DNA from 2 places in the Prevotella marseillensis genome. Region 2 is predicted to be linked to the other one. Evidence: riboswitches for the same ligand, from Rfam matches in the RefSeq annotation. Region 2 holds a riboswitch; the other holds the start of a gene.
What was found. A riboswitch is a leader RNA that binds a small molecule or an ion and turns the genes downstream of it on or off. The one in region 2 is predicted to bind cobalamin.
Positions count from the first base shown of each region.

Region 1 (16,305 bases), 1.8 Mb from region 2:
GGTCCTGTTGCCGTGTCCGGGCAGATGCAGTTGTCCGGCGGATGCAAGCACAATAAGCATTATGACCAACAGGCTGCCTGCTGTTTTTACAAATCTGCTTTTTCTCATTATAGTTCTTCTCCGTTTTGTTGATATTATGGTTTGTCGTCAGAGGCCGGGCGTCATGATAGTATGCCCCATGCGCCCTTTATGGATTTAGACTTCTGACGATGCAAAGTTACGGCGAAGAAGAACCTTACGACGACTAAACAGGCAAATAAAAAGTCTTAATAAGAAAAGCGTAACCTGCTGAATATCAGTGGTTACGCTTTTTGTAAATCTAAATGTCGCCCTGCCGCGTCTTAATCGGCCTTAATGCCGTTGATGTAGGATACGATGTCCTGTCCTTCGGCAGCCCCGGTCTTCTTCCTGATGGAAGTCTTGCGGACATAAATCGTGGCATCCGACTGCTGTGTTACTACGCCAATCTCTTTTGTTGAGAAGCCGGCACACAACAGGCAGGCAATCTGTATCTCCTTTTCCGTAAGCACATTGCCGTATCGTTCCGTAAGCCTGTTGTGGAAGTTGTCATAAAGACGGTCAATTACAAGATAAAGATCAGGCCACACAAGCAGACTGTCTGTCTGAATCTTGCCCTCACTGATGCCGGCTATGCGTTTCAGAAGAGCCTGGTTATGGTTGGTCGGGGTGCTTGCCACCATGCGTATTATTCCAAGTTGCTGCAAAAGTATTTTCTTGAAGAAGGCGTCGTCTTCACTCTTCTGCTGCTTTTCTTCAGGTGTTTCTTCCGCCGGAGTCTGCGTCTCTTTCAGCATCCTTTTCAGCGTGTCTATGCTGTTTTCGGCTTCTGCCAGCCGGCTTAGTCGGTTCCTGTAATATATCCATCCGCCAGCCACGCCGAGCAGAAGCAACAGCACGGCTGCCGCCAGCATCCATCCCATACGCTGTCTGTCAAGTCTCAGTTCGTGGTTTGCCCACTGCAGGCGCTCCTTCGCTTCCTGCCGTCTTGCCAGGATGCTCTCCTTGGCATGCATGTCGGCAGTTATCGAGTCGCAATACCGGGATAAGCCAACATAAGATACGGGCTTTCCGTCCCCGTAGTCTAACAGGCAACGCTCCAGTTCTATCACCATCCTGCGCGAAATGTCGTCAAAGCCTTTTGCCTCAAGTCTCGCTTCGCTCTCTATGGCCTTTTCGTTGCAGATGCGCGCAGAGTCGGGCATGTGCAGATTGATATAGTTTCCGGCCATGGCCATCTGAATGGCCGACAGGCCTGCCATCTGCGGCATCATTCGGCTTATCTCGCGGTAAACGTTGTTAGATTGGCGATACTTTCCGTTGTTTGCCAGATAGTCGGCATAGTTGCGCAGAAACTCACACGCCATGGCCGTGTCGCCGTTCTCAGTGGCCATCCTTACGCTTTGGCTGTAAAAGTGTTCCGACCGAGGGTCTCCCGCTAACGAAAGGTTCAGCCCTATCTTATAGTTCAATATTGCTTTGTCACGTTCCGTCGGATTAAGTTCCAGCGCCCTTTTCATCACCTCGGCAGCCTTGCTGTATTCCCGCTGAAGCTCAAGCAGCCTTGCCTGTTCGGCCATCAGCTTAACCCGTTTTGTTGAATCCTTAATCTTGCCAATCCCTTTGTTTAGGACGTTTATGGCGTCAGCCTTCTTGCCTTTCCAGTTCAGGTACGATGCCTCCAGAAGATAGCTGTCTGTTTGCTTGTCGGCCTCTTCACGATAGTGCATGATGGCCTCCGGCAGCTGTTCGTCCTCAGCCAGAGACATCCCCAGTATCTGATGGGCCATAGCCCGGTTCCATACCAGGTGCAGCTGCTCTTCCCTGTTCAGTCCGCCGGCATTTTCTATAGAGTCCAGTATGGCCAATGCCTTCTCCGGTGCTGTCTTCAGCATATTGTCGCTTAGCTCCAGCGCCTTTCTTCCGGGTGAACTGCATGACGCAAGCAGCACCGCAACCAGCATCATTATATATATTGCCTTTTTATGCATAAATAGCTTATTTCATGTTTGTTGTCATGCAAAGATAAGGATTTTAAGGCAAATCCAAATCAAAATACTTTGTTGTTTTCGTTCGCTGTTACACACGCCTTTGTCAGTCTTTGTCGCATAGATGTTTCCGGGGGAGTAATGCATCACAGATAAACACTGTTCGGGCAGTCCGTCTAAGGTTTGTGTGCGGGTTGGTTTTGCGGTAATATAGACCGTCTTTTATGCGCTTTTGTAATGTATTGATATTCAATGTGTTGCAAAAGGTGGTCTTTTGGCTCCTGAAAGACCATGTTTTGCAGCCTAAAAGGATACCTTTTACATCGCAAAACGTGGCCTTTTACATTCATGCTGCTTTCGCCATGCCTTTTCTTTTGCGTCAGCAGACCTTTCGTTCTGCTGCTTTTTGCCTTTCTGTCCATGTGTTTTGGTCCATGTTCCGGCAGTAGTTCTTGTGCCTTGTGTCGATGTTCCTTGCCGTCATGTCTGTCAACTCGCTGTTTACCTGCCGATATGTTAAATTTAAAACATTTATGTAAAAACATGGTGCCGTTAACATAAAAACACTTAACCGTTGCCCACGCAACGGTTCGCCGTATGGCGATTAAAAGGGAACCGGGTGAGAATCCCGGACAGACCCGCTGCTGTAATCCGCCCTTATATCGGGGTGCGAACAATGAAGCCACTGACATTTTTTCGGGAAGGCGTTCGCATCCGGGCGGTAAGTCAGAAGACCTGCCTTGCTGTTTTAATAACCTTCCGCAGCCTCGTGGATTAGGCTTCAGGAGAGCATTCTTAATTTTTTATGAAACAAAGATTAGCCATTATGTTCTTGTGCATGGCTGTCTTTACGGGCTATGCGCAAAAGCATGTGAGCCGTCTCGACAGTGTGCAGAGACTTAACGAAGTGGTAGTGCTGGGCAACAGCCAGCGCAGTGTCATTCCGTCGCAGCAGCTTAAGGGCGAAGAACTGCAGCGGCTCAACAGCCTGAGTGTGGCCGACGCGCTAAGGTTCTTTGCCGGCGTGCAGCTGAAAGACTACGGCGGAGTGGGCGGCATCAAGACCGTCAACATACGAAGCATGGGCACCAACCACGTGGGAGTGTTCTACGACGGCATACAGCTGTCTAACGCGCAGAACGGACAGGTGGACCTCGGCATGTTCTCGCTCGACAACATGCAGGCAATATCGCTCTACAACGGCCAGAAGAGTCAGATATTCCAGTCGGCAAAAGACTTCAACTCGGCCGGCTCCATATACATGTGGACGCGCCGCCCCGTGTTTGCTGACAGCACCAACTATCATCTCAAGACTACGCTGAAGACAGGTTCGTTCGACCTTGTCAATCCCGCCCTGCTCATAGAGCTGCGCCTTTCCGACAAGGTGTCGGCGTCGTTCAGCGGCGAGTGGCTCAGCAGCAGCGGCAAGTATAAGTTCCGTTACCGCCGCAAGGCCGTCATGACCGACGAGATAATGTACGACACCACCGCCGTCAGACAGAACGGCGACGTGCGCGCCACGCGCATGGAGGGCGCGCTCTTCGGCACCATCAACGGCGGCGAGTGGATGCTCAAGGCATACAACTACACCTCGGAGCGTGGCGTGCCGGGGGCCATTGTCAACAATGTTTGGCGCCGCGGCGAGCGCATCTGGGACAACAACTCGTTTGTGCAAGGCTCAATACAGAAAGATTTCGGCAGCCGTTATCACACCCGTCTCATGGCCAAGTATGCCTATTATCTCACCAAATATGTCAACAAGGACACCACCGTGATGATGATCGACAACGTTTACCGGCAGAAGGAGCTGTATCTATCTTCGTCACACCTATATAACATCACCAACTTCTGGGACGTTTCGGCTGCCTACGACGTGCAGTGGAACACGATGGATGCCGATATGTACGGCTTCGTTTATCCCACACGCTGGCACCATTTTCTCTCGGCAGCCACCGCCATTACCCTCGGCCGCGTCAAGATGCAGGGCAGCCTTGTGCTCAACTACGTTCACGACCGCACCCGTCTGGCCAAGTCGGCAGGCGACAAGACCGTGCTTACTCCCGCCTTCTTCCTGTCGTGGGCGCCCTTCGGCAGCTCCGATTTCACGCTCCGCGCCTTTGCCAAGCGCAGTTTCCGCATGCCGACGTTCAACGACCTTTACTATGCCGACATGGGCAACTCGCAGCTGCGGCCCGAATACACCACCCAATACAACATCGGTTTTGCCTACGACAGTCGCCGCAGCCGCGGCTTTCTGACCGAATGGAGCCTTCATGCCGATGCTTACCGCAACTTCGTCCGCGACAAGATTGTGGCGTATCCCAAGGGCGCGCAGTTCCGTTGGACCATGCTCAATTTGGGCCGTGTGCGTATCACCGGCGTCGACCTGACCGGCTCAATCACGCTCAATCCGCTGCGCGACCTTTACATCACCGGCAAACTTCAGTACACCTATCAGGAAGCAATCGACGTAACCAGTCCGGCCGACACCTACTATCGCGACCAGATACCCTACATTCCATGGCACAGCGGCTCGGCAATCGTTCAGGCAACATGGCGCTCATGGAGCCTTAACTACAGCTTTATCTACACCGGCGAACGCTATAATCAGCAGGAAAACATCGTTTATAACCACACGCAGCCGTGGTACACGAGCGACATCTCCATTGCGCGCAGCTTCCACTGGAGCCGCTATTCGGCCAAGGTTCAGCTCGAAGTGAACAATCTCTTCAGCCAGGACTACGACGTGATACTCAACTATCCCATGCCCAAGCGCAACTATCGTCTTACCCTAAGTTTTGAATTATGATGCACAACATACATTTTCTGTATATCCTCCTGCTGTCGGCTGTCCTGCTGTCGTCATGCCGCGAAGATGAGGTCGTGGTGCCTACGGAGTACGACATACTGCCCGTAACCGTGCCCGAAGGCAGCGATGTCGTAGGCATGTACCTGCTCAACGAGGGCAACATGGGCAGCAACAAGTGCACGCTCGACTATCTCGACTTCGTGCAGGGCTACTATGTGCGCAACCTCTACGCCGAGCGCAATCCCCATGTCATAAAGGAACTTGGCGACGTCGGCAACGACATACGTGTCTACGGCTCAAAACTCTACGTCGTGGTCAACTGCTCCAACAAGATGGAAGTGCTCGACGCACGCACCGGGGTGCGCATATCTCAGGTGGACATACCCAACTGCCGCTACGTAAACTTCTACCGCGGCCACGCCTACGTCAGCTCCTATGTCGGCCCGGTTCAGCTCAACAACCCTAACGCCGTTAAGGGTGCGGTCTACAAGGTGGACACGCTCACGCTCAAGGTGGTGGACAAATGCACCGTTGGTTATCAGCCCGAAGAACTCGAAGTGCTCGGCGAATACCTCTATGTGGCCAACTCCGGCGGCTACATGGCGCCCAACTACGACAACACCGTGTCGGTGATAGAGTTTGAAGGGTTCAGGCAGATGCAGAAGATACCCGTCGGAATCAACCTCCACCGCATCAGGGCCGACCGCCACGGACGGCTTTGGGTTACGTCGCGAGGCGACTATGAGACCATAAGCTCTAATCTCTACGTGCTCCAGAAGAAGAGCGGACGCAACGAGATGGAAGTAACCGACACGCTCAACATTCCCTGCTCGAACTTCTGCATCAGCGGCGACTCGCTCTATTACTACAGCACCGAGTGGAACAACTACACCCAGCAGAACACCATAACCTACGGAATAATAAACACGGAGACGATGAAGCGCGTGAGCGACTCGTTCATAACCGACGGCACTCAGGCCGACATCACCATTCCGTATGGCATCAGCATACATCCCGACACGGGCGACATATACATCACCGACGCCAAAAACTACGTGTCGAGCGGCGTGCTTCACTGCTATTCGAAAGACGGAAAACACAAGTGGAGCGTGCGCACGGGCGACATTCCTGCCCACATGTGCTTCATAAAAGGTTCTTCAAAATAATTCATTATGAACAGAATAAAACATCATATAGTGCGCCTTTCGGTCATGTCTGCCGTTGTTGTGGCGGCTGTGTTGCCGTGTTCGTGCGAACGCGACGCCGAGAATGTCAGTTCGGGTCTTGACGACTATTACTACATCGAGCGCATGAAGAAGCTCAGACTTGCCCCTGCCTACACCGGCGACTCTTACCGCTGGACCGTCAGGACGGCATCGGGCGCCGACTCGCTCCTTTCCACCGACCGCGAGTATATCTTCCTCGCGCAGCACGAAGGCGAGTATGTGATTACCTTCGAACTTGACGACGGCGGGCGCGGATATAAGCAGACATTTCCCGTTACGGTGCTTCACGAGGAAGTGGAGTATAGTCCCTATACGGCAAGCGTGTATGAATATTGCCCCGCTCCGGGCCAGTTTGTCAACACGATGCCCATATATGAGCCAGGCGACGACACTGAAACAATGAGGCAGAAAGCCGAGGACGACCTCGTGAACGACGTGATGATAACCCTCGGAGCCTATGGAGGCTACGTTACGTTTGCCTTCGACCACACCGTGGTGAACGTGCCGGGCGAGAAAGACTTCTACATAAAAGGCAATTCGTTCTACTCCGACATACCCGGATATGCCGAGCAACGGGGCGGCAACTGCGAGCCGGGCATAGTGATGGTGGCGTTCGACCGCAACATGAACGGACGCCCTGACGACGACGAATGGTATGAGCTTGCCGGCAGCGAATATAACAACAGCGCCACGATAAAGAACTACGGCATAACCTACAGCCGTCCGGTGGAGCACGATCCTGTTCCCGACGCGTCGGGAACGCTCACCGACACGCTCTACATACCATGGAAAGACAACCGCGGAAACAGCGGACATATATATAAGAACATGTACCATACGCAGAGCTATTATCCTGAATGGATAGATGCCGACGAGCTTACGTTCAGCGGAACGCGCCTGCCTGACAACGGCAAGGACGTGAGCGGATGGGGCTCTTACTATGTTCTCTACTCATATCCGTGGGGCTATGCCGACAACCATCCTAACGACTCCATCGGCCTTAACAGCTTCGACATAGGCTGGGCTGTGGACAGTCAGGGGAACAAAGTCAGTCTGCCGGGCGCCGACTTCATACGCGTCTACACCGGCGTAAACCAGTATTGCGGATGGGTGGGCGAGACCTCTACCGAGATTTCGCGTGCGCAAGACCTGCACGTGCAGGCCGACATGCAGCCCAATGCGGCTCCCCTGACCATAAGACGAGCAAAACAGACAAATAAATAACAAACATGTTTAATTTTTAAAAGTTAAGTTCTTTATGAAGAAAAAGATTTACTTATTGTTGTTTGCACTGCTGTCGGGCGTGTTTGCCATTGCCCAGACAATAAAGGTGCAGGGCGTTCCGCGCAACATCAAGAACGGAACCGTAATGATGTCGGCCACCGACAACACGTGCGATGTCGACTTCTCTAAGATTACGCGCTGGATAGGCGAGGGCGACAAGCAGGCCGCGCTCGTCATCAAATGGAACGACAGCCGCGAGGAACGCCTCTATGTGTGGGGCTACCGCTGGACCGACGAGGCCGACGGAACGGGTGCAGCAATGCTCTGCAACATAGCAAAGAACGACCCTAACTTTATCGTTCTCGTTTATGGCAACACTCCTTACGGCACCACCATTGGCGGTGTGGGCTACGACCTTGACGGCGACGGATTCAGCATAACAAAGAACGGCGAGGCCGTGGAGCCTGATGAGGACGGACTGCTGCATACCACCAGCTACGACTTTGACAGCTATGTGTCGGCCGACGAGGACGACCTCTGGTTCTCAGGCTGGTATGACGGCTATCTGTCTTACTGGGTGTGCGACACTCCGGGCGAAGCGTTCGGCTACTCTAACGTGGGCGCAACGGGCCGCAAACTCGTCGACGGATGCGTTGACGGATGGTCGGCCGTGAGAGACATGAGCGACATGAACATGGGCAACATGATTGGCGAGCTGTATTATCTGCCTGCGCTGACGTCAGAGCCCGTGCTGGTTGACTACACCAAAGGCACATTCATCGTGAACGAAGACTGGTATGGCCACCAGAACTCTACCGTAAACTTCCTCACCGACGAGGGCGAATGGGTTTACCGTGTGGTGCAGAAGGAGAATCCCGGCGTTGAGCTTGGAGCCACCGTGCAGTATGGAGCAATCTACGGTGACAAGTTCTTCATCATAGCCAAGCAGCCCAAAGATCCGGGCGCAAGCATCATGGGCGGACGCATAACCATCTGCGACGCCAAGACAATGAAGGTGCTGAAGCAGATAGAAAACATTGCCGTTGACGATAATGGCTCAAGCATTGCCGACGGCCGCGGCTTCCTCGGAGTGGACGAGCACAAGGCATACGTAGGCACAAGCAACGGTATCTACGTTCTCGACCTCGACAAGCTGGAGATTACGGGCAGCGTAGGCGGAGCCGGAACAGACAGCGACGACCCGTATCAGCAGCTCTACGGCGGACAGATTGGCAACATGGTGCGCGTGAACGACCGCGTGTTTGCCGTTCATCAGAAGAACGGACTGCTCGTAATCAATCCCGCAACCGATGAGGTAGAGCAGACCGTTGAGGCTCCCGAAGGATGGGGCTTCGGCTCTGTGGTACTGTCGAAAGACGGCAACCTGTGGCTCAGTCTGGCAGCATCGTCAGGTTCAGGTCAGGCCGACACACGTATAGTAAAGCTCAACCCTGCAACGCTCGAGCAGACCATCATAGAGTGCCCCGAAGGCATCTTCGGTCCGGCAAACTCATGGTATGCATGGACACCCGACTGCTTCTGCGCAAGCAAGCAGAACAACGTGCTCTACTGGAACGGTGGAAACAGCAGCTGGTTCAGCGGCAAGACTGTCTATAAATACGACATCGACAGCAACACCTTCAGCACGTTCATCGACTATAACGACGACCCCGACGGCTGGCAGATCTACGGATGCTCGTTCCGCATAGACCCTGTTACCGACGAAGCCATAGTAAGCCTCTACAAAGGCTACGGCGACCCGACCTACGTTGTGCGCAAATATGACAACGAAGGCAAGCAGATAGCTGAGTATTCAATGATAAGCAACTACTGGTTCCCGTCGCTTCCGGTATTCCCCGACAACGAGGCTCCTGTCGTTGCCGACATCGACCCCGTAAGCCTTACAACCGAGGACGGCACCACCGTTTCGCTGAAAGAAGTGGCTACCGACGCCGACAATATGGATGCTGCCATCGTGAAGACTGTCAAGGAGGTGAGCGACGAAGAAGTGCTGAAGGCTGAAATGGCCGACGGCGACCTCGTGATAACTCCGCTCAAGGCAGGCAAGGCAGACATAACCATCCAGATCAACTCTAACGGCAAACTGGCTGAGACCGTTGTAAGCGTAGAAGTAACTGAGGCTACAGACATCGATGCCGTTGAAGGCGTCAAGGCTGAGGAAACTGGCCGCTACACGCTCGACGGCAAGATGCTCAACGCTCCGCAGCGCGGCATCAACATAATCCGCATGAGCGACGGCACAATCAAGAAGGTTATCGTGCGCTAAATCATGCAGCAGCATGCGCCCCTCGTGGCGCATCACACATCAACGGCACGCCCGGCATCGTATGTCAGGCGTGCCTTTTCTTTTTGTCGGTAAGTCATGATGAAGATGCGTAAATAATGGTCAAAACGCATTTTCAACCCCGTTTTCGCCTGTCTTTTATCCGCCTTTGTAACCGCTTGATATTCAATGCGTTGCAAAAAGCCATGTTTTAGCCTCTAAAAGACCACCTTTTGCAGCCTGAAAGGTTACCTTTCGCAATGCAAAAGACGGCATTTCGCATTTCGTCTGCCGGCGTTCCGATTTTTTAAACCTTTATCCCCGCCGCGCCTTTCTCCGTGAGAAATATTTTCATTAACTTTGCATCCCGTCAGAGTAACATCCTTATAGCTTGCAAAAACAATGGAAAATAATTATGCTATACAGTTCCCCGAGATAATGAAGGGGAAGAAAATCCTTTATGTTCATGGTTTCAGTTCATCGGGACAGTCGGGCACTGTCGTCAAGATTCGCGAGATGCTGCCCGGCGCCACCGTAGTGGCTCCCGACCTGCCACTGCATCCTGCCGAGGCCATGGACCTGCTTCACCATACTTGCGAGACTGAAAATCCCGACCTGATTATCGGTACGTCGATGGGCGGAATGTATGCCGAGATGCTCTACGGATACGACCGCATATTGGTAAATCCTGCCTTTCAGATGGGCGACACCATGCTGAAGCATGGCATGCTGGGCAAGAACACCTTTCTTAATCCCCGTCAGAACGGCGTTCAGGAGTTTATCGTAACCAAGTCTCTCGTGGAGGAATATAAGGAGATTACCGCCAAATGCTTTGCCGGCGTAACCGAGGAGGAGAGCCGCGACAGGGTGTTTGGATTATTCGGCGACGAAGACCCCGTGGTGCATACGCGCGACCTGTTCTCGCAGCACTACCGCAACGCCATCAGCTTTCACGGCGAGCATCGCATGAACGACAAGATATTGCTCCACTCTGTGCTGCCCGTAGTGCAGTGGATAGACGACAGACAGGAGCATCGTGAGCGCCCAATAATATACGTCAGCATAGACACGCTGCGCGACGCACGCGGCAATCAGATGTCGAGTGCTATGAAGGCGTTCCGCTATCTCTTTGAGCATTACGCCATGTATATCGTTGCTCCGTCGCCTGCCTACAACCCTGAATACATTGCCGAAGTGATGCGCTGGACTGAAGACGTGGTAAACGTTCCGGCATGGCAGCACCTTGTGTTCACCAACCGCAAGGACCTTATCTACGGCGACTACCTCATCGACCCGTCAGAAGAGTATGGCGCAGCCGACTTTATGGGCACGCTAATCAAGTTTGGAAGCGACACCTTCAAGACTTGGGAAGAGATAATAGAATTTTTCAGCAGGCTGGGAGGACAATGATAATTCATAATTCACAATTCATAATTCATAATTGGGCAAATCAGAACTTCGTTTCATAATTTGTACGAGAATATCACTTTATATCGTATGTTATATATAATAACACCCGCCCAATTATGAATTATAAATTGTGAAACACAAGTTCGGCATTAGCTAATTATGAATTATAAACGTGAATTATAAAATCGTGAATTGTGAATTATAAAGACGTTAATAGTGAACTCTTTTCTCGCGTTTTAGAACTTACGCGCCTTTATGATACTGCCGATGCTAAGAGCGTCAACAAGATGGCGCACGAGACGCTGGTGCTGACTTGCCATGAGGGACTGCGCGACACGGGACAGGCCTTCGGTAACCTCTTTTCGCAGGTCGACTATCTGTGCAAGAGGCACAACGTCAAGCTGCCCGACTGGATTGCAGTTCAGGCCATGCGCCGCCATACCAACAGCAGTGAGCCGCTCTCGCGCGAAGATTTCTTCTACGACATGCGCGCCCTCAGCCGCTTCATCTCTGCCGTTACGGGCACCGACGTGCCGGGCGAGCTGCTCCGTGTGCTGCCTGCCGAGCGCAAGCCTTACACCAAGGCCGAAGGCACCGACGTAAGATACGTGAGATGTATCGTAAGAGGGTTCGACGACAAATATATCTATGTGTCGGCCGAAGACGTGCTCGGCGGAGCCATGCTTGCTGCCGACTATACGGCAGACGACCTCACTTATCTCTCCGAACTGCTGCGCGAGGGCATGCAGCTCAACCTGCTCGACTGCAAGCTTGAAGGCTCATGCACATACAGCGGCAGCGAGGGCGACGTGAAATGCGACATCATCGTGCCTTCGCTCGTTATCGTAGAGCCCGACTATCTTATCGACATCAGCTCAATAGCCGCATGCTTTAAGGAGTACGGCCATCATCCGCTGATATACACCATCGACCGAATGAAGCCGCGCGCCAACAGTCAGGCAATACTCCTCGGTAATCTTGCCGGCAGCGTGCTCGACGATATTATCAACAGTCGCGGCACCTACAGTATGGCGTCTACGCTGAAGTCGAGTTTCAGCGAGAAGGCTCTCGAATATTCAACCTGCACCGACTTCAATCCTGCCGTGTTCAAGGCAAATGCCGCCGTGCAGGCATCAAACATCAACGCCGCCGTAACGGGCATGTTCGGCGAATACGACCGCAGTCGCGTTGTGCTCGAGCCGTCGTTCGTCTGCGAGCGTCTTGGCCTTCAGGGCCGTGTCGACCTCATGACCACCGACTTCCGTCTGCTTGTTGAGCAGAAGTCGGGGCGCAACCTCAACATAGAGCGCGCCGCACAGTCGGGCGGCAAGGGCCTGCAGCTTGAGCCTCATTATGTTCAGCTGTTGCTTTATTACGGCGTGCTGAGATACAACTTCAATCTTGGTTTCAACAAGACAGACATCCGTCTGCTCTATTCTAAATATCCCCCGGCACAGGGCTTCCTTGCCGTAGCCTTTTATCGCAAGCTCTTCGCTGAGGCCATCAGTCTGCGCAACAAGATTGTCGCTGCCGACTTCGACATAGCCCTCGACGGCTTCGACAGCGTGCTGCCCGAACTTACGCCCGCCACGCTCAACACCACAAAAACCGCTTCGTCGTTCTTTCAGCGCTACCTTCTGCCGCAGATAGAGACAGTAACGGGACCGTTGGCAGCCATGCCGCCGTTAGAGCGCGAGTATTTCTGCCGCATGATGACGTTCGTATATCGTGAGCAACTCTTAGGCAAGGTAGGCTCGCAGGAAGGCGTAACAAGCTGTTCGGCAGACCTCTGGAACATGCCGCTGGCAGAAAAGCTGGAGACCGGCAACATATACACCGGCCTGACAATAAAGGCAAAGGAGTGTGCCGAAGGCAGTTCCGTGCCCGACCGCATAACGCTCTCCGTGCCCGGACAGGGCGAAGGCTTCTTGCCAAACTTCCGCCGCGGCGACATGATTTATCTCTATCAGTATCGTGCCGACAGCGTTCCCGATGTGCGCAACGCCATACTTTACAAGGGAAACATCGACGAGCTGCATACCGACGAGATAACAGTGGTGCTGACAGACGGACAGCAGAACCCCGACGTTCTGCAGGTTCAGCATCCCGAGGATATGCCCGACGACATGCATAAGTCAATGGTATATGCCGTAGAGCATGCCGGAACAGACGCTTCGGGCAGCAGCGGAGCGCGCGCATTGCTTGAGTTTGTAACCGCTCCCGACGACCGACGCAGTCTGCTTCTCGGTCAGCGTGCCCCTCGCAGAAACGATAGCGTAAGGCTCACAAAGAGCTATAACCCAAGCTACGACGACATACTGCTGGGCGCAATGCAGGCATCCGACTATTATCTGCTCGTCGGTCCGCCCGGCACGGGCAAGACATCAATGGCTCTGAGGTTTATGGTTGAAGAGGAACTTACGCGCCCCGGTGCGTCGGTTTTGCTCATGGCATACACCAACAGGGCCGTGGACGAGATATGCGCAATGCTCGAAGACGCCTCGCTCGACTATCTGAGGCTGGGCAGCGAATACAGCTGCGACCGCCGTTTCAAGCATCGTCTTATTGGCGAGGCTGTGCGCAACTGTCCCCGTCTGTCCGACATCCGCAAGCGCATATCCTCGGTGCGCATCATCACCGCCACAACGTCAATGCTCATGTCGCGGCCTTTCGTGTTCAGCCTGAAGCACTTCTCGTTGGCCATTGTCGACGAGGCGTCGCAGATACTCGAGCCTGGACTTATCGGTCTGCTTGCCGCCCACGACCACGAAGGCGGCGTGCGCACGCGCTGCAGCATCGACCGCTTTATCCTTGTAGGCGACCATAAGCAACTGCCGGCTGTGGTGCTGCAGAGCGAAACCGAGTCGGATGTGAGCAGCGAGGCGCTGCGTGCCATCGGACTCGACAACTGCCGCAACTCGCTCTTTGAGCGTCTGCTGCGCACAGAGCGCGCCGCCGGCCGTACAGAGTTTACAGGTGTGCTGCGCCGTCATGGCCGTATGCACCCCGACGTGGCAGAGTTCCCCTGCCGTGAGTTCTACGCCAGCGAGCATCTAGAGCCTGTTCCGCTGAAGCATCAGAAGGAAACGTCGCTCAATTATGCCGACACAGGTCATACCGACAAGCTCGACACGCTGCTGCGCACTCACCGCATGATCTTCATTCCGTCGCAGCCGTGCCGCCGTCCCGATGTGTCCGACAAGGTGAACACAAGCGAGGCAACCATAGTGGCCGACCTTCTGAGCCGTCTTTACTCCATGCTCGGCAGCAGTTTCAGCGCAGCCAAGAGCGTGGGCGTAATAGTGCCTTACCGCAACCAGATAGCCGTGATACGCAAGGAGATTGAGAAAACCGGGATAAAGGAGCTTGAAGACATATCCATAGACACCGTAGAGCGCTATCAGGGCAGCCAGCGCGACGTGATAATCTATTCGTTCACGGTGCAGAACAGGTGGCAGCTTGAGTTTCTTGCAGCCAACTGCTTCATGGACGACGCACGCATCATAGACCGCAAACTGAACGTGGCCATGACCCGTGCGCGCCGCCAGATGATAATGACCGGCAACGTTGAGACGCTCAGCCATAACACTGTCTTCCGTGAGATGATAAGCTATGTGGAGTCGAAAGGTGGCCTGTTCAGATATTACGAATAGCCTTTCATGACGGCGTTTGCGGTTGTTCAGTCGTTGTTGAGTAACAATATGCCTCTTGGCATCTGCCGTCGTGAATGGAGAATAAATACAAAAAAGTTTTTCTCAGAAACTCATCACTCGTCACATTGCAGCATAACTTTCAGTTAGTCAGATTGTTGCAGTGTGATGAGTTGCCGTCCGCACTCATCACGCCGGCAGCGTAAAGCCCTTGATGTGATGAGTCGGCAAGTCAAAACGTCACGCCTTAAGGCGTTGAATATTAGAGCGTTACAGGCAGATGTGACGAGTGATGAGTTTCTGAGAAAAACTTTTTAGTTTAATAAACATCGGCCTTTTGCAGCGCAAAAGCTATCCTTTTATGCTGCAAAAGGCCGTGTTTTATGGTGCAAAAGCATACCTTTTACAATGCCGTTTGGGGTGTTTTGTAATACAGAAATATGACTTCTGCGTGATGCTTACGGCCATTGGGCATTGCGGATATGCAGTAACGGTGTTGCCGTTAAATGCCATTCGGCATAATCTTCGTTACGTTTTAATATCTTAGAAGAACGTTTCGGGCTCGCGTCTTGCCGAGAAAGCCGCTGTAAATTTAGCCGCAGCTTCGGCATAAGCGGGCAGATATATGGCGCGCGAGCCGTGAGGACAAACCACCACGCAGCGTCCGCATGCAATACATTTGGATGTGTCTGTGCTGCAAGGGTCGCTTTCGCTTATCGCGCCGGCAGGGCAGAGTCTTGCGCAGGTCATGCATTTAGTACATGTATTCTTGTCGCCCGTGGGGCACATCGGCACTTTGTGAGCCTCCCTGTACGGGCGGTTGCCTTTCACTTCAGGGTCGCCCAAGGCGTCAGTTCCGGCAGCATCGGCGAGCAGTTGGGCACATCTCTTGCCGAACGCGGCAGCCTTTTCAAGGTCGGAAGCATCGGGACGGCCCTCAGCAACCTTCGGGAATATGCAGTGGCGGCCTATGAACGCGCCGGCAGCAAACGTGCGGAAGCCGTTGCCGTTGAGCGTGTCTTTTATCTCGAGCAGCGCGTCGTCGTAGTCGCGGTTGCCGTAGACGCACACCGCAACGGCAGGAGTGTTGTTGCCGTGAACCATCTTCAGCGCCTCGGCGGCAGCCTCGGGTATGCGTCCCACGTAGACAGGAGCGCCAACAATGAGCATACTGTTGTCGCCGCTGAGCGTTATTTCGCTCTCGGGCAGGGCGTTGGTCACGTCGTGTTCAATGATGTTTCCGCCGATGGCCTTGGCTATTTCCCTAACTATTGTGCGTGTGGTGTAGGTTGCACTGAAGTACACCACGTGAATGTCCGTTATGTTCATAATTTGTTTTTTGTATAAAATGAAGCCGATAAAATGTTTCTCTATGCAAATGTAAGAATAAAAAACGCACGGCGCAAGCATACGCCCCGTGATTTTTATGTGTTGAGGCTGCGTGCCGCGCGGTGTGCCTGTAGCCGTGAGGCATGAGCAGACGTCGCTGCGGCGTGTGCCGGAATATAAAAAAGTAAAAGATATAACATTATCCATGATATGGGTATGCAGGTTAATGCCGATAATAGTTATCTTTGCAGCGTGCAGTAAAACGGCCGCTCTGCGGTGCCGGAGCGGTCATGGTGAAGGCACAAATGAAACGACAGTTAACGAAAAAAGGACAATATATCATTATGACATTGAATGACTTTTTGGC
Region 1 covers NZ_UYXY01000001.1:3,345,825-3,362,129, forward strand. Annotated here, with positions in the region: gene EJL04_RS13235 (hypothetical protein) at 1-108, opposite strand, end outside; gene EJL04_RS13240 (helix-turn-helix domain-containing protein) at 342-2,009, opposite strand; cobalamin riboswitch at 2,575-2,763, shown strand; gene EJL04_RS13245 (TonB-dependent receptor plug domain-containing protein) at 2,812-4,815, shown strand; gene EJL04_RS13250 (YncE family protein) at 4,815-5,981, shown strand; gene EJL04_RS13255 (cell surface protein) at 5,988-7,265, shown strand; gene EJL04_RS13260 (DUF5074 domain-containing protein) at 7,300-9,552, shown strand; gene EJL04_RS16435 (hypothetical protein) at 9,585-9,749, opposite strand; gene EJL04_RS13265 (YqiA/YcfP family alpha/beta fold hydrolase) at 9,952-10,959, shown strand; gene EJL04_RS13270 (DEAD/DEAH box helicase) at 11,154-14,612, shown strand; gene EJL04_RS13275 (4Fe-4S binding protein) at 15,153-15,938, opposite strand; gene EJL04_RS13280 (sugar O-acetyltransferase) at 16,283-16,305, shown strand, end outside.
Region 1: it holds a riboswitch for cobalamin, as region 2 does, so the genes downstream of both, EJL04_RS13245 (TonB-dependent receptor plug domain-containing protein) here and EJL04_RS06465 (TonB-dependent receptor plug domain-containing protein) in region 2, are expected to answer to the same signal.

Region 2 (16,305 bases):
AGATTTAATAAACCATTTTGAGAAATTAAAAAAAGCTGTATCATAATAAATAATAAAACAAAAGACAGAAATGAGTGCCAAAAACTCTTTTATGGTATTTTCTGGAACAAACACCAGGTACCTGGCAGAAAAAATCTGCCAAAGCCTTGATTGTCCGCTAGGCAATCTTCTTATTACTAAATTCTCTGATGGAGAATTTGCCGTATCGTATGAAGAATCTATACGTGGACGCGACGTGTTCTTAGTCCAAAGCACATTCCCCAACTCTGACAATCTAATGGAATTGTTGCTTATGATAGACGCTGCCAAACGTGCCTCAGCCAAAAGCATAAATGCTGTCATCCCATATTTCGGCTGGGCACGTCAGGACAGAAAGGACAAGCCGCGTGTAAGCATTGGTGCCAAATTGGTGGCAGACCTTCTCGGAGTAGCAGGTATCGACAGACTCATAACAATGGATCTTCATGCAGATCAGATACAAGGATTCTTCGATGTTCCAGTAGATCACCTATATGCGTCAGGTGTAATACTCCCATACCTTCAGAGCCTAAAACTTGAAGACATGGTCATTGCATCTCCAGATGTAGGCGGAAGTAAACGTGCTAATACTTACGCTAAATACTTTGGATGTCCTCTTGTTTTATGTAACAAAACACGCGCAAGAGCAAATGTTGTTGAAAGTATGCAGATTATCGGTGACGTCAAGGACAAGAACGTAATTATCATTGACGACATGGTAGACACTGCAGGCACAATAACAAAAGCTGCAGACATAATGAAAAAAGCTGGTGCAAAAAGCGTCAGAGCATGCGCTTCGCATTGTGTAATGAGTGGCCCTGCAAGCGAAAGAGTTCAGAACTCCGCACTCGAAGAAATGGTTTTCACTGACTCTATACCATATTCTAACAGATGTGCAAAAGTAAAACAGCTCTCTGTTGCAGATATGTTTGCAGAAACAATCAGAAGAGTCGTAAACAACGAAAGCATCAGTTCGCAATATTTAGTATAATAAGTATGAAAATATTTCGACAGATAACATTTTCAACCATTATAATTATGTTTTTGACAGCGTGCCATTCACAAAAGAATGGCACGCCTCAAAACGGCAACACGCCCAACGATACAGAAATCAGCGAACAGAAAGAAAGCGAAACACAGTCTGAACAAATCAACTTCGTAATGGAAGACATCAATGGTAATAAGGTGTCTGTAAAAGACGTATTTTCAAAAAACAAAATAACAATCATTGACTTCTGGGCAAGTTGGTGCGGTCCATGTAGACAAGAAATGCCTAATTTAGTAAATACATATAATAAATATAAAGAACAAGGATTGGGTATTGTCGGCGTCTCTCTTGATGAAGACAAAGAGCAATGGAAAGACGCCGTAAAAGAAATGAACATGACCTGGATCCAATTGTCCGACCTTAAGGGTTGGGGCAACAGTGCCGCTCAGATGTATGGAATACAAGCCATCCCATTCACTATAATTGTTGACGAAAAAGGAAATGTTTTAAACATCGGACTGAGGGGGGAAGCACTTGAAAGCTTCGTACATAATTATATAAATAGCACAAAATAATATTGCAATATTATTTTGTGCTATTTATACCAAGGCAAAGACACAATCATCAAACATACTATACATAAAATACTCTTAACCTCATATTAAGGTGACATTTAGCATTTTTACACTATTTATCAAACATTTACACACATAAATATAAAACAAAAAAAGACAAAGGAAAGACCTTTTTGCTCTGTCTTCTACTCTAAAATGAGTTTATATTCAATACCGCATTTTCAAAGATTATTTCACCTAACGACACTCTAATTAGAGACAAATTGGGTAATCACTCAATTGTTTTTGCATCCTTATAGGTAAAAATCAAATAGCGACAAAAAGATGCAACGATGATTATCGAAAACAAAATTATAGAACTTTATTATATAATTGACGAGTTTTTCAAAGAAATTTGCCTCTGAAGCAGACTAAGGTCTGAAAAACATATAGTCGTAACGACAGGTAACGTCACCTCAAATGTCCGTGCCGTTTGTCGAAAAGTGAAACAATGTCCCTATTTGTATATTTTCATTTTGGCACATTCTGAAAATTCAAACACAATTAACCCTTCTTTGCCAGTCAATGCTTTCAATAGACAACCTTGCAAATTCATAGCCTTATAACCACTTTACCGAACTAACTTCAAACACGCACATGAATAGGACGATTACAACTTATGCACTTTTAGCCGATGCCTTGTTGGGCTCAAATTGATTAAATATCACATTATGAGTACAATACGCAAAATGCCATCTTTTATCACCCCAAAAGTAGCCTTTTACAAGCCCAAAAGCCACCTCTTGCAGGCAATTTTGGTGCAGTAGAAATTTAATGGGATATCCGTAGAGCTTTGCGATTCTAAAGAGCAATAATTCTGAATTCATCAAGGTGAATATGAATCTCTGTCGAAGATTCTTCAACACTTACTATACTAACAGAATCAGTATTTCTGAAGGCAGCACTAGGCGAGCTAACACTTCCAATTGATTCGTTTCCATATTGCAAATGGTCGGGATTTCTATGGAATTGCAACAAAAAATCCCAATTAAATTTCTACTGTCCCTAAATTTCTATTGTCCCCAAAAGAAAGCACAAGCATCAGAACCCTTTATACGAACAAATTAGGCCACCAATTATTAAGGTGGCCTAATTTGTGATCCCGACAGGATTCAAACCTGTAACCTTCTGATCCGTAGTCAGATGCTCTATTCAGTTGAGCCACGGGACCATTTCTTAAATGCGATGCAAAGGTACGCATATTTTCTAATACAGCAAAATTTTTCCGTATCTTTTTAATGAAAAACTATTATTTTTCTTCCATTTCATGTAAATGAGGCAAAGAAATATGATATTTCACAGCCATAAGCCTTACAACAACAACAGTTACAAAGCTTGAAATAACAATAATCTCCAAATTTAATCCCCAATAATAACATATCTGATATACAAAACCGCCTAATATGCACGCAACAGCATAAATCTCCTTTCGGAATATCAGCGGAACTTCATTTATCAGTACATCACGAATAATACCTCCGGCCACGCCTGTGATACACCCCATTATGATTGCGACCCAAAACGGGAAGCCTGCATATAATGTTTTTTGTATACCGGCTATAGTAAACAGTGCAAGTCCCAAAGTATCAAACAGGAACCATGTACTAGAAAACTTTACTATAGCCTTCTTAAATATTATAGCAAGCACCAAGGCTGCCGCCGTACATATTATATATATAGAGTTTGTCATCCAAAAAGGAGTTACGCCAAGCATAACATCACGAATTGTACCGCCTCCTATTGCCGTGGCCAACCCTACAACATACCCTCCAAACCAGTCAAAGTTTTTAAACGCCGCCCATCTTATACCAGATATAGCAAATGCGAATGTTCCCAAAAACTCTATAACAAGCTGCACTGTATTCATTAGCTGACAACATTTACCGGCTTACCGTCAAGAAAAGCCTTAATATTAGAGGTCACGATATTAACAAGACGCACACGAGCCTCATAAGTAGCCCATGCTATATGAGGAGTTATATAGGCATTGGGGGCGCTGAAAATAGGATTATCCTCAAGTGGAGGTTCCTGACACATAACATCAGCACCATACCCCCCGAGCCATCCTTCATTTAAAGCCTCTGCAACGTCATTCTCGTTCACCAATGGGCCTCTACCGGTATTTATCAATATCGAACCTTTCTTCATCTTTTTTAAGGTAGCCTTATTTATCATCTCTTTAGTCGTTTCCGTCAAAGGACAATGCAACGTTACTATATCACTGATACCTAAAAGTCCGTCCAGCGTCGTCTTCTGGATACCATCAGGAAGATCTGCAGAATTCTTGCTTGTAAAAGCAAAAACATCCATACCAAAATCACGTGCGATACATGCCACCTTATATCCAATACTACCAAGTCCAACCACACCAAGAGTTTTTCCGGCAAGTTCATTCAAAGGCGTATCCCAATAACAGAAATCTTCATTACTGCTCCATCGGCCATTACGATTTTGTTTTGAATAATGAGCAACGCGATTGGTAATGTTTAAAATATGCGCAAAAGTCATCTGAACCACACTGTCTGTGCTATAAGCAGGCACATTCGTTACAATGACACCACGTTTCCGCGCTGCTGCAATATCAACAATATTGACTCCTGTAGCCAATACTCCTATATATTTCAAATTAGGCAACTTAGCCATTATGGCATCAGACAACACAACTTTATTTGTCAACACGATATCAGCCTGCTCAGCACGCGACACTACATCATCAGGAGACGTTCTGTCATATACTGTCAAATCACCTAATTCTTTTATTCCGTTCCATGATAAATCACCTGGATTTACACTATATCCATCTAAAACAACAATCTTCATAGTTATATATTTTTGTTATTCTTTAAATCTGTTTCCCCAACACTTCAACATTCGTTGATACAACTTTTCCTCATTGGGCGAATGTTGCCCATGCCATATCCGCTCATTAACAAGTTCATCAGGCAAGAATTGTTGTTCAACAAAATGTTCCGGATAATCATGTGAATACTTATACCCGTCACTATATCCTAGATCAGCCATAAGTTTCGTAGGAGCATTACGCAAATGCAATGGCACCGGTAGATTACCAGTCCTGGCAACAACTTCAAGTGCATGATTAATGCCGTTATATGCAGAATTGCTCTTGGGACTCGTCGCAAGATACACCGTTGCCTCGGCCAATGGAATTCTCCCCTCAGGCCATCCTATTTTATTTACGGCATCAAATGCTGCATTGGCAAGCAACAACGCATTCGGATTCGCCAAGCCAATATCCTCTGAAGCACTTATAACAAGTCTGCGAGCAATGAACTTAGGGTCCTCACCACCTTCAATCATACGTGCTAGCCAATACAACGCTGCATCAGGATCCGAACCTCTAATACTTTTTATAAACGCAGATATTATATCATAATGCATTTCTCCGTCCTTATCGTACGCAAGAGGATTTTGCTGCAAGCACCCTACTACAGTTTCATCTGTTATCTCAATTTTTTCACTATTGACAGAATCAACGACCAACTCTAAAATATTCAACAATTTACGGGCATCTCCCCCGCTATACCTTAGAATGGCATTAGTCTCTTTCAGTTCTATATTTTTTTTCTTCAGTTCAACATCTTCTCTTAAAGCGCGCTGCAAAAGTCCGAGCAAGTCTTCTTTTTCCAAGGGCTTCAACACATAAAGCTGACATCTTGAAAGCAATGGTCTGATAACTTCAAAAGAAGGATTTTCCGTGGTTGCGCCTATCAACGTAACTATACCTTTCTCAACCGCAGCCAGCAAAGAATCTTGCTGACTCTTGCTAAAGCGGTGTATCTCATCAATAAACAATATAGGAGTAAAATTATTGAAGAAGCCAGCATTCTTGGCTTTATCAATAACATCCCTGACATCTTTCACACCACTTGTAACAGCACTCAATGTATAAAAGGGTACTTTTAGGTGATTTGCCACTATCAAGGCCAATGTCGTCTTTCCTACCCCAGGAGGCCCCCATAAGATAAAAGATGTCACTCTTCCGGCTTCCAACATATTACGGAGAACGGCATTCTTACCGACAAGATGTTTCTGTCCGATATAGTCGTCAAGAACCTTGGGTCTTAATCTCTCTGCTAAAGGCTTAACCATAAATGCAAAAGTAGAAAATATATGTCATTTATGCAAAAAATATCTATTAAAAACTTGCGAATAAAAGATAATATATTACTTTTGCAGCATTCATAGAAACTGAAAACGAGAATAAATAGTGAAAGTTACAATCCTCCAAACGGATATCAAGTGGGTGCAGCCTGATAAGAATCAGGTTGTAGCAGGTCAACTTATATCCAATAATCCTGGCTCTGATTTATACATATTGCCAGAAATGTGGGCGACAGGATTTATAACAGATCCAGCAAAATATTCTGCTGAAGTCAATTTTCAGGAATCACTTGAATGGATGAAAGAAACAGCACAATCCAACAGATGTGCAATATGTGGAAGTCTTTCTATCCTGACACATCAGTCGCAGTACAGAAACAGATTATATTTTGTAATGCCTGACGGAGAATATTATTACTACGACAAGCACCATTTGTTTAAATACGGAGGAGAAGACGTATACTATACAGCAGGCGACAAAAGAGTAATTGCGAAATATAAAAATTTCCGTTTTTTATTACAGACCTGTTATGATTTAAGATTCCCTGCATGGATGAGATATAAAGAAGACTATGACGCTATAATTTTTGTGGCCAACTGGCCTCAAAACAGGCAGGACGCATGGAACATCCTATTAAGAGCAAGGGCCATTGAAAATCAATGTTATGTAATTGGATGTAACCGCACAGGGGAAGATGATAGATGTCAATATAACGGAAATAGTGCCATCATTGACCCCAAAGGCGCTTTACTAGCCAAGTCTGACGAAAAAGAACAGGCTATCACTGCTGAAATTGATTTAGACAAACTGAATCATTATCGTTCAAAGTTTCCTATACTGACAGATAGAGATATATTTTAAAAATAAAAAGAAATTAATTAAAAAGAAATATGAAAGATATTGATAAGAAGTCACTTACATTAAAAACCATCAACAAAAGTAACGTTTGGGATATTCAGGAGAATGATGTTTTCAGGATGTTGGAAGTTGCAGAAAAAGACTCCGATATAAGAGAAAACATCAAGCACTACATTGATATCATCAAAAGCGCATTTGAAGTTGAAGAAATAAAGATAGACCGCCCTGAAATAATCAAGAAGTATGAAGCCCGCGGTTTCCAGATTGGCACAATGCCTGTAGATGAAAGCCAGAAGGTCAAAATAGGAATAAAAAAACGTCCTATATTAAGGGTAACAGACCTAACATACGAGAACATCCGCCATATTTCTGCAACAAAACTGCTTGAAGTTATCGATCGTAATTTTGGCGGAGGTTGGGATTCTTTGTCACAAAGCATTCAGGATATCATACAGAGCGGATTTGACATAAGTACAACAACTTTACCCAAAGACAGATTACATAAAGTTGGCGGAATGTACGAAAAGAAAGTTGCTGACGGATTTGAAGTATTGGAAATTTCAAAAGGTGCATGGATTGAAGCTATTTTTGCAAAACTTAAGCCCGAAACAGAAAAGCCCCGTCTTAAATTTGGAACAGACGACTCTCGCAAATACGATTCTGACGAAGATGACGACGAGGATCTGCCAGAGATTGATGAAAAGTATGACAATGACGATGATGATGACGCATTCGACGAAGATAAGCTGACAGAAGAAAGCTACAGAACAACAATCGAGGAAAATCCTGAAGACCTCGATCTTACAGCAGAAGATGTCGCAGATGATGACGAATACTAAAACACAAGCATACATTTAGCATCACAATTGTAAATATCATATAATAGCCATACCGTGCTTATCGCTGGTATGGCTATTTTTCGTACCACATCAATTTACCAAACATATATACGCACTTTCTATTAAAAGGAATGTATCATATCATCTTTTTAACTGTTTTATTATTAAAATTATAATTATTATCATTACCTTTGCACAATCAATCGGTTCATCATACGATGATTAAAAGGGAACAAGGTGAAAATCCCTGACAGTCCCGCTGCTGTAATTTGTCGTTTATGAAGCAAACAAAATAGCCACTGTGTATTATAGGGAAGGCGTTTGCTTTTATGACAATAAGTCAGAAGACCTGCCATTGAAACAGTTTATCCCACCAGCTTCGAGGAAAGCTGTTGATAAAACATTTTACACATGAAAAAAATAACGGCATTAGTTCTGGTATGCTCAGTTCCTTTTTGTGCTCAAGCGCAATCTGAAAAAAATGATACAATTGATAACACATATCAGTTGCAGGATGTTGTGGTCACAGAAAATAAAAAAAAGCAAGAAGTTACCAGTACATCGCCATTATATGTAATCAACAACAAAAGCCTTAATACTGCAGGCATCACTGATATAGCTGATGCCCTTAACCGTATGCCCGGAATAACCATACGTGATTATGGTGGTGCCGGAGGTATGAAAACCGTTTCTGTCAGAAGTTTCGGCACTCAGCATACAGGCGTTAGCTATGACGGAATCATGCTTAGCGACTGCCAGAGCGGACAAATCGACCTGTCGCGCTATTCCTTAGAAAACATTGACAACATGTCGCTTGTCATCGGCGATAATGACGACATTTTTATACCCGCAAAAAATGCTAGTTTACCGGCATCCATTAACATAAGGACAATAAAGTCTCCTACAGAAGACACAGCTCCTCATCTGACCACTCAGCTGAAAGTTGGTTCATTCGGATATATTAGTCCATTTATAAGATACGAACAGAATTTTTCAAACAAATTTTCTTTCTCGGCAATTGGAGAATTCGTCTATGCGGAAAACGATTATCCTTTCACGCTACGCAATATTTCAGTCGTTACAAAAGAGCGCCGCACAAACAGTCGTATGAAATCAGGGCATGGTGAGACTAATTTTATATGGAACATTAATACCCGCAATGAATTAAGCGGCAAAATATATTATTATGATAACGACAGACAACTGCCCGGACAAGTCAGATATTACACAAATATAAGCAATGAAGAGCTCAGAGACCAGAACTTCTTTGCCCAAATCGGCTACCGCACATTTAACAGCAGCAATCTATCTTTAAAAGTTAATGCAAAATATAACTGGGCAGCTTCAAAATATAAAGACGGTTCATATAGCGACGGCATAAAAGATGCTGATTATTGGCAAAGAGAAGCTTATACATCTGCAAGTCTCCTATACACTCCATTTAAAGACTGGGCATTCTGCTATTCTGCCGACTACAGCTATAACAACATGAACAGCAGCCTTTCAACAGATACACACCCATTTAGACATACCGTTCTTCAGGCAGCTACAGCTAAATATAAATCAGCAAGACTGTCTATCATCGGAAAATTGCTGCTTTCACTATATTACAATGGTGCAGAATATGGAGAATCTGCACGCGACATGAGCAAACTCTCACCATCTCTGTCACTCTCATATAAAGTTTTTAAAAATAATGACTTTTATATTAGAGCATCATATAAAAATATATTCAGGGCACCAACATTCAATGAGTCATATTTCTATCATTACGGCAGCACAAATCTGCTTCCTGAAAGCACTGATCAATATAATATAGGATTCACATTATTACAAGATGTCACAAAAAAGACAAATATCAAAATAACATTAGACGGATATCTCAACCATGTTAAAGACAAAATAGTTGCCGTACCATACAATATGTTTATATGGACAAACATAAATGTCGGAAAGGTAAGAGTGTTGGGCTTAGACGCAACGGCTAATGTAATGCATAAGTTTTCAGACAAGCATTTGATAACTCTTACAGCCAGCTATAGCCTGCAGAATGCAGAAAACCGTACTAATCCGGAATCTCCATATTATGGATACCAGATTGCCTACACACCATTACACTCTGGAAGCGTTTCTGTTTGTTACGAAAATCCATGGATAAACCTCACAGTACACGGCACCGGTATGAGCAGCCGCAGTTCAAATAACGAACATTATGAAGACTCTAACATACCGGGATTTTTCGAAACCGGCATAACCCTTTTCAGATCGTTTAAAATAGCCAAAAACACGATTACCCTACGAGGAGATATCAAGAACCTTCTCAACAAGCAATACGAAATTGTCAAGGCATATCCGATGCCGGGAATAAGCTATCAATTTTCAATAAATTATAAATTTTAATCAAAAAAAGAAATGAAAAAATTTTTAAGTTTTGCAGCAATTGCATTATGCGTATCATTTACATCGTGCAGCGACGATGACGATAATTACGTTCCGAAACCTATTGATGTCAGCACAGGTGCTTTCATTGTCAACTCAGGAAACATGAGTTCTCAAATCAGCGGCAGCATCACATCTATAGACTATTCTACACAGACAGCCGCCCAGAAGGTATTTCAGGCTGCCAACGGACGCAATCTTGGCACAACACCTAATGACGCACTGATTTATGGTGACAAGATGTATATTGTTGTAACGGGCGAAAATACAGTTGAAGTTGTCAACAAGAACACAATGGTGTCTGTCGGAACAATAAAGACAACCGAAGTTATGGGAGCAGACAAGGGTGAGACACCCAGACGTCTTGCAGCAGGAAACGGAAAAATTTATGTGTCAACATTCAAAGGCTACGTTGCAGCAATCGACACAGCATCTTTAAATCTGGATAAGATTTATCAGGCTGGTTCATATCCTGAGGGAATTGCTATAGACGGCAATATGCTTTATGTAGCAAACAGCAGCTATGGCAATGGCCAAAATCCTTCTATTTCATACATCAACCTTACCGATGGAAGCGTTACAAATCTCACCGACCCATTGATAACAAACCCTGTTGGCATCAGTGTTATCGACGGAACACTTTATGTGATGGACAGTGGTCTTTATGATTCTAATTACAACCAATATGGCGCCGGTGTAAAGAAGATTACTGCAGACAAGAAGGTTACAAACCTTATCGACGCAACAATGATGGCGACAGATAAGAAAAACATCTACGTAATAAATGCTCCTTACAGCTATGTTTCTCCCGTCACTCCTACTTACAGCGTCTACAACATTGCAAGCGGCGAAGTTAAGACATTCATAACAGACGACCTGCCGTTCAGCCCATCTGCAATTGGAGTTGACCCTGTTAACGGATATGTGTTTATCACTTCTTACAGCAAGAATCCTGACACCGGATATGCAAGCTATACTACAGATGGCTATGTCAACATGTACAAAGAAGACGGAACCTTCGTTAAGATGTTCTCTACCGGAGTTGGCCCTAATGCAATAGCATTCAATACTGGTGTTGTTTATGAATAAAAATTTAACGATAACCTCTTTACTGATATCAGTGCTGATTACCCTGTGCGCATGCCGGGGTAACAGCACTGATACATCTTTTAGCGGTGACACCCTAGAACTTAAATATGCCAAGCAGCTTCATATAATCAAATGCGACGGTTACAACGTTGTCACCCTGAACGATCCTTGGAACAAAGGAAAAATACTTCATACATACATCCTTGTACCGTCAGACAAAGAACTGCCTGCCAATCTGCCACAGGGCACTATTGTCAGAACACCTTTGCAACGTGCGGTTGTAACGACATCTGTTCACTGCGGCCTGATTATGTCTTTTGGCAAAGGTCAGAACATCAAAGGGGTTTGTGATGTCAAATATATTAATCTGCCATGGATTCAGCAACAATGCAAAGAAAACAAAATTGCTGACTGCGGCAGCGGAATAACCCCAACACTCGAAAAGATTATAGGTATAAACGCTGACGCAATATTGATTTCACCATTTCAGAACAGCGGAGGCTACGGACGTCTTAATGAGTGGGAAAAGCCCATCATTGAAACTGCTGACTACATGGAAACTACAGCATTGGGAAGAGCAGAATGGATGAAATTCTATGGAATGCTGTTTGGTGCAGAAAAACAGGCTGACAGCATCTTTAATGACGTTGAGACAAAATACAACAGCCTCAAGCAAATTGCTAAAACTGCCAAAACAAGACATTCTGTAATTATCGACAAGATAAACAGTTCTGTATGGTATGTGCCTGGCGGACAAAGCACCATCGGACAGATAATTGCTGATGCAAATGCGGCATATCCTTTTTCTGCCGAAAAGAGCAGCGGCAGTCTACCTCTACCTTTTGAAATAGTCCTCGAAAAAGCCGGCAACAGCGACATTTGGCTTATCAGATATAATAGTCCTCAAAAAGCCACCAACAAATCATTGTTGACGGAAAACAGCGGATACTCACAGTTTAAGGCATTCAAGAACAAGATGGTCTTCGGATGCAATACTTACAGTAACACGTTCTACGAAGACACCCCATTCCATCCAGACTTGTTGCTGCGTGATTTCATCATAATAACACATCCGGAAATAACCGAACTTGGCAAAGCGAAATACTTTGAACATATAAAATGAAAAAATATTGCAGATTTTTTGTTGTAATAACTTTGGCAATAATTGCTCTGTTTGTAATTAACATCATCTATGGAGCCGTGAAAATACCGATAAACAGCATTATCGATATTTTCAGCGGCAATGATGATGTTAATGAAAGTTGGAAATATATAATATTGCAGACTCGCCTGCCCCAGGCTCTTACGGCCATTTTATGCGGTGGAGCATTAGCTGTCAGCGGATTATTACTTCAGACCGCATTCTGCAATCCTCTTGCCGGTCCGTCTATATTCGGTATCAACAGTGGTGCCAGCCTTGGCGTGGCTTTCGTTATGCTTCTGTTTGGTGGAAGCATAACGGCAGGAGCAGTTTCTGTTACTGGATTTCTGGCAGTACTTATTGCCGCATTTGTAGGTGCTGTGGCAGTAATGGCTGTATTATTGTTTTTCTCTAATCTTGTAAACAATAACGTCATGCTCCTTATCACCGGCATTATGATAGGCTATATATCCTCATCTGCAATATCACTGCTCAACTTCTTTGCGACTGAAGAGGGCGTTCACTCATATATGATATGGGGATTGGGCAACTTCGGAGGAGTGTCTATGGCTCAGATGCCTCTGTTCGCAGCTGTTACAATAGTAGGTCTAATATGTGCCTTGCTTCTCATTAAACCTCTCAATGCCGTGTTGTTAGGCGAACAATATGCAGAAAATCTTGGTATAAACACCATCAAGTTGCGCAATTGCCTTTTATTGGTAACAGGCCTTCTTACCGCTGTTACCACCGCCTATTGTGGCCCTATTGCATTTATCGGACTTGCAGTTCCACATATAGCACGTATGCTTCTTAAGACAGACAACCACCGCTATCTCATACCTGGCACTATTCTTTCCGGAGCAGCCATATCACTTCTGTGCAACATAATATGCGTTCTTCCTGGCGACAACGGCATCATACCCCTTAATGCTGTCACCCCAATAATGGGCGCACCAGTTATCATTTATGTAATCATCAAAGGGAGACATCAATAACAGCCAGTGTATGTAGCATGATGATTTATTACAGAAAAATAAACCTCATCCATACAAAAACGAAATACCTGAAGCTCTGTTGCCCGTTTACATACGCCAGCTTGGCACACACTTTGCTTGTTAGAATTACAAATAAGTTATTAATTTAATCACGAAAAGCGATGGAAACTTTTAACGACGTAATATCCGGCAATGGTCTCGTCCTAGTAGACTTCTTTGCCACATGGTGTGGTCCATGCAAAATGATGCACCCTGTATTAGAACAAGTTAAGGCAACTCTCGGCGACAAGATACGTATCATTAAGGTTGACGTTGACAAACACAATGATACAGCCGGACGCTATGGCATACAATCAGTCCCCACTCTTATGCTCTTCAGAAATGGAGAAATTCTTTACAGACAAAGTGGTGCAATGTCTAAATCAGATTTGATGGCTCTTCTCGATCCGTTCTTGAATCAATAAACATCGCAGATACAATGCTGTAGTTGGCACAACTGATAAGAATAAGTCCAAACCGACAAAAGTCAATAATCGGTTTGGACTTATTTTATTATAATGTCATAAGGTCTTAGCTCTAAAATTTGATAATAAGTCCACAGACAATTGAGCTACCTCCACTAGCCGTCGGTCCATCTGTGTTATAAGCATTTAATATCTATACTTATTCTGTCCACACAAAGTTCTCCAGGCCTGCTCCTATTTCGAAATGCAGTTTGGCTATACCTAAATCCATTTTAGTATAACCTACCAATGAGAACTGACGCCTTGCACGTACCTTTGCAGGATTTATTCCGTCGGCACTAACATACTCAAAATAAAACTTCTGCTGATTCACTGCTGTAGGAGCGAGCAAGGCGGCCTCAACTCCACTCTTAAACCATTCAGGAGTTGCCCCGTCAGCATTGCTCACCTGCTCCATGCGCTTTATTTTGTGCGACACGCCGTTTGTCTCGCCGTAGCCTATCGAAATATAGGCTTTTATTGCTTCATCATCATCAAGCACATACGTTCCAGGCACTTTCTTATAGCTCAATCCTACCCAACAGGTATTCATCCCGGCCATCTGCGCTGCCAGCACCAGTTGTTCACCATAATAGCCGATACGCTCATCAAGGTCATCTGCCTTCTTTCCTGCCATAACGATATAGTTGTTAACGTTTCTGAACTTGCCATACTTTGCCAGCATACCATGAAAAGCCTTAGGCTCATTCTGTATCAGCTGCATATGCAGATGCCCCATGGCATTAAGTTCTTCTATCTTACCCTCAAGCAGTTTCACATCGTTGTCTGTCAGAGGCATGTTCTTATAAGCCCTCACGCTATGCCTTTGCTTTATAGCTTCATCTATCGTCATCATCAGTCCTCCTTTGGCAGATTCTTCCAAAACTTTCTTAAATCATCTATTATGCTGTCGTAGTCATTTTGCGTAAACGTTCCTTCCCCCAGCAACAAAATTGTGTAGTCAATACTTTCAAAACTCTTTGCCGTCTGGGTGTCGCGGAATCCGTTACGCTTATAAAACTCATATCTTCTGCAACGCTGCTCCTTGTTGTTGCAGTCTGTCTGCCATGGCGATTCTATATCTATAACCAGTCGTCTGTCTGCATATTTTGCCTTCAATGCAGTTAGAATATGCTGTCCGTATCCCTTGCCGCGCAGCTCTTCCCTTACGGCGAAATACCAGCCCCAGTTAAAATCTTTGCGGTTAAGAACCATCGTCAAGCCAACAAACACGTCTTCGTCATAATATGCCATAAAGTCTATGGGCATAACTCCCAACAGCCCTTTTAACTCATCATATGGTATACGCTCTTCCTTCGGAAACGCACTCTCATACAGACTTTTCAGTTGCACGTTGTCTACATTCTCTGCGGTTATCTTTTCTGTCCTCATAATATCAATTATTAACATCTGTCAAGATAAGAAACACTTTCCTTCCTGCCGTTAGCATTTACAGCTATAAATTTTGTACCAGCATTTTTTCAGCCAACGGCACATACCATTCCTTCACCTCATCTGCCGTAGGTGTATGTCCTCCCGGGAAATGATAAGCATGTTTATAATGTTCCATAAACAACGGTTCGAAATGCGCCAGAGTGTCATTCTCGCCGAACAGTCCCCATATCCGTTCCTTGTTTTCATCCTTGCAGCACTCAAACTGAACAGCTTCCATCTCGGAAAATTCACAGATAAGTTTCTTGTCAATCACCAGACGTTGCCTGCCGTTTTGGCGCGGCGACTTATATTCATGCTCACCTATTCTGGTTTTCAGAAACTCCGTCATCATAAAATACGGATTGCCCAGCAGTGCCGGTATGCCTTCTATGTTGGCAGCCATCTGTGCATAAAACGACCCGCAACTGTTGCCTACAAGCACGTCAGGTTTCTCACTGTCGCAGATGTCTTTAATCATCGCCATGGCCTCATCTGGATGTATCGGCAGGTCGGGCGTTATCACCTCAGCCTTTCCCTTTAGAGCCTCTCTAAGACTAAGTGCCGGCACACATTGGCCACTGGCAAAAAATCCGTGAAGGAATAATATCTTTTTATCCATATTCGTCATTGAAAAATTCAAACTATACATGCCACAAACAAATGAATGCCCAATGATTCTCTATACGAAAACCACACAAACCGGCACTATTCATTAAGCGGCAAATATTCTACACTTTACAAAAGTACAAAATTAAAACCAAATACATCATCACAAAGCCACAATATCATATAAGTTTACACTGCTGCTACAGCTTTTACGCTCATTGCCTTACAGCCGACATGCATTTATACTATTTGCCGCCAAACCTCACATTCTGTAATCCTTGCCGGCCGTTTCTGACATATATTTCATATTTTACACAACATTTATCGCCGCAGCACATACTGATATAAGTAAATTTCCTTAACTTTGTCATTGGCATTATATGCCATGACATTTATTCGTCAAACTAAAAACATTTGCATTATGATTAAAATTTATGTAATGAACACATGCCCTGACTGCACCGACGTTAAAGAGCATGTTAAGGGGAACGACAAATATGAAGTCGTCGACATCGGCGAACATGTAAGAAATCTTAAAGAGTTTCTAAGGCTGCGCGACAAAAATCCAGCCTTCGATGTCATGAAGCGTGTAGGCTCTGTAGGTATTCCATGTTTTGTTCTTGAAGACGGCACCATTACATTCCGTGCGGATAAAGCC
Region 2 covers NZ_UYXY01000001.1:1,532,830-1,549,134, forward strand. Annotated here, with positions in the region: gene EJL04_RS06420 (thiamine phosphate synthase) at 1-46, shown strand, start outside; gene EJL04_RS06425 (ribose-phosphate pyrophosphokinase) at 71-1,009, shown strand; gene EJL04_RS06430 (TlpA family protein disulfide reductase) at 1,015-1,581, shown strand; tRNA gene EJL04_RS06435 (tRNA-Arg) at 2,718-2,791, opposite strand; gene EJL04_RS06440 (trimeric intracellular cation channel family protein) at 2,870-3,487, opposite strand; gene EJL04_RS06445 (D-2-hydroxyacid dehydrogenase) at 3,487-4,440, opposite strand; gene EJL04_RS06450 (replication-associated recombination protein A) at 4,456-5,730, opposite strand; gene EJL04_RS06455 (nitrilase-related carbon-nitrogen hydrolase) at 5,849-6,604, shown strand; gene EJL04_RS06460 (hypothetical protein) at 6,634-7,440, shown strand; cobalamin riboswitch at 7,627-7,811, shown strand; gene EJL04_RS06465 (TonB-dependent receptor plug domain-containing protein) at 7,852-9,840, shown strand; gene EJL04_RS06470 (YncE family protein) at 9,853-10,968, shown strand; gene EJL04_RS06475 (ABC transporter substrate-binding protein) at 10,961-12,091, shown strand; gene EJL04_RS06480 (iron ABC transporter permease) at 12,088-13,104, shown strand; gene trxA (thioredoxin) at 13,266-13,568, shown strand; gene EJL04_RS06490 (nitroreductase family protein) at 13,768-14,490, opposite strand; gene EJL04_RS06495 (GNAT family N-acetyltransferase) at 14,463-14,999, opposite strand; gene EJL04_RS06500 (YqiA/YcfP family alpha/beta fold hydrolase) at 15,064-15,660, opposite strand; gene EJL04_RS06505 (glutaredoxin-related protein) at 16,069-16,305, shown strand, end outside.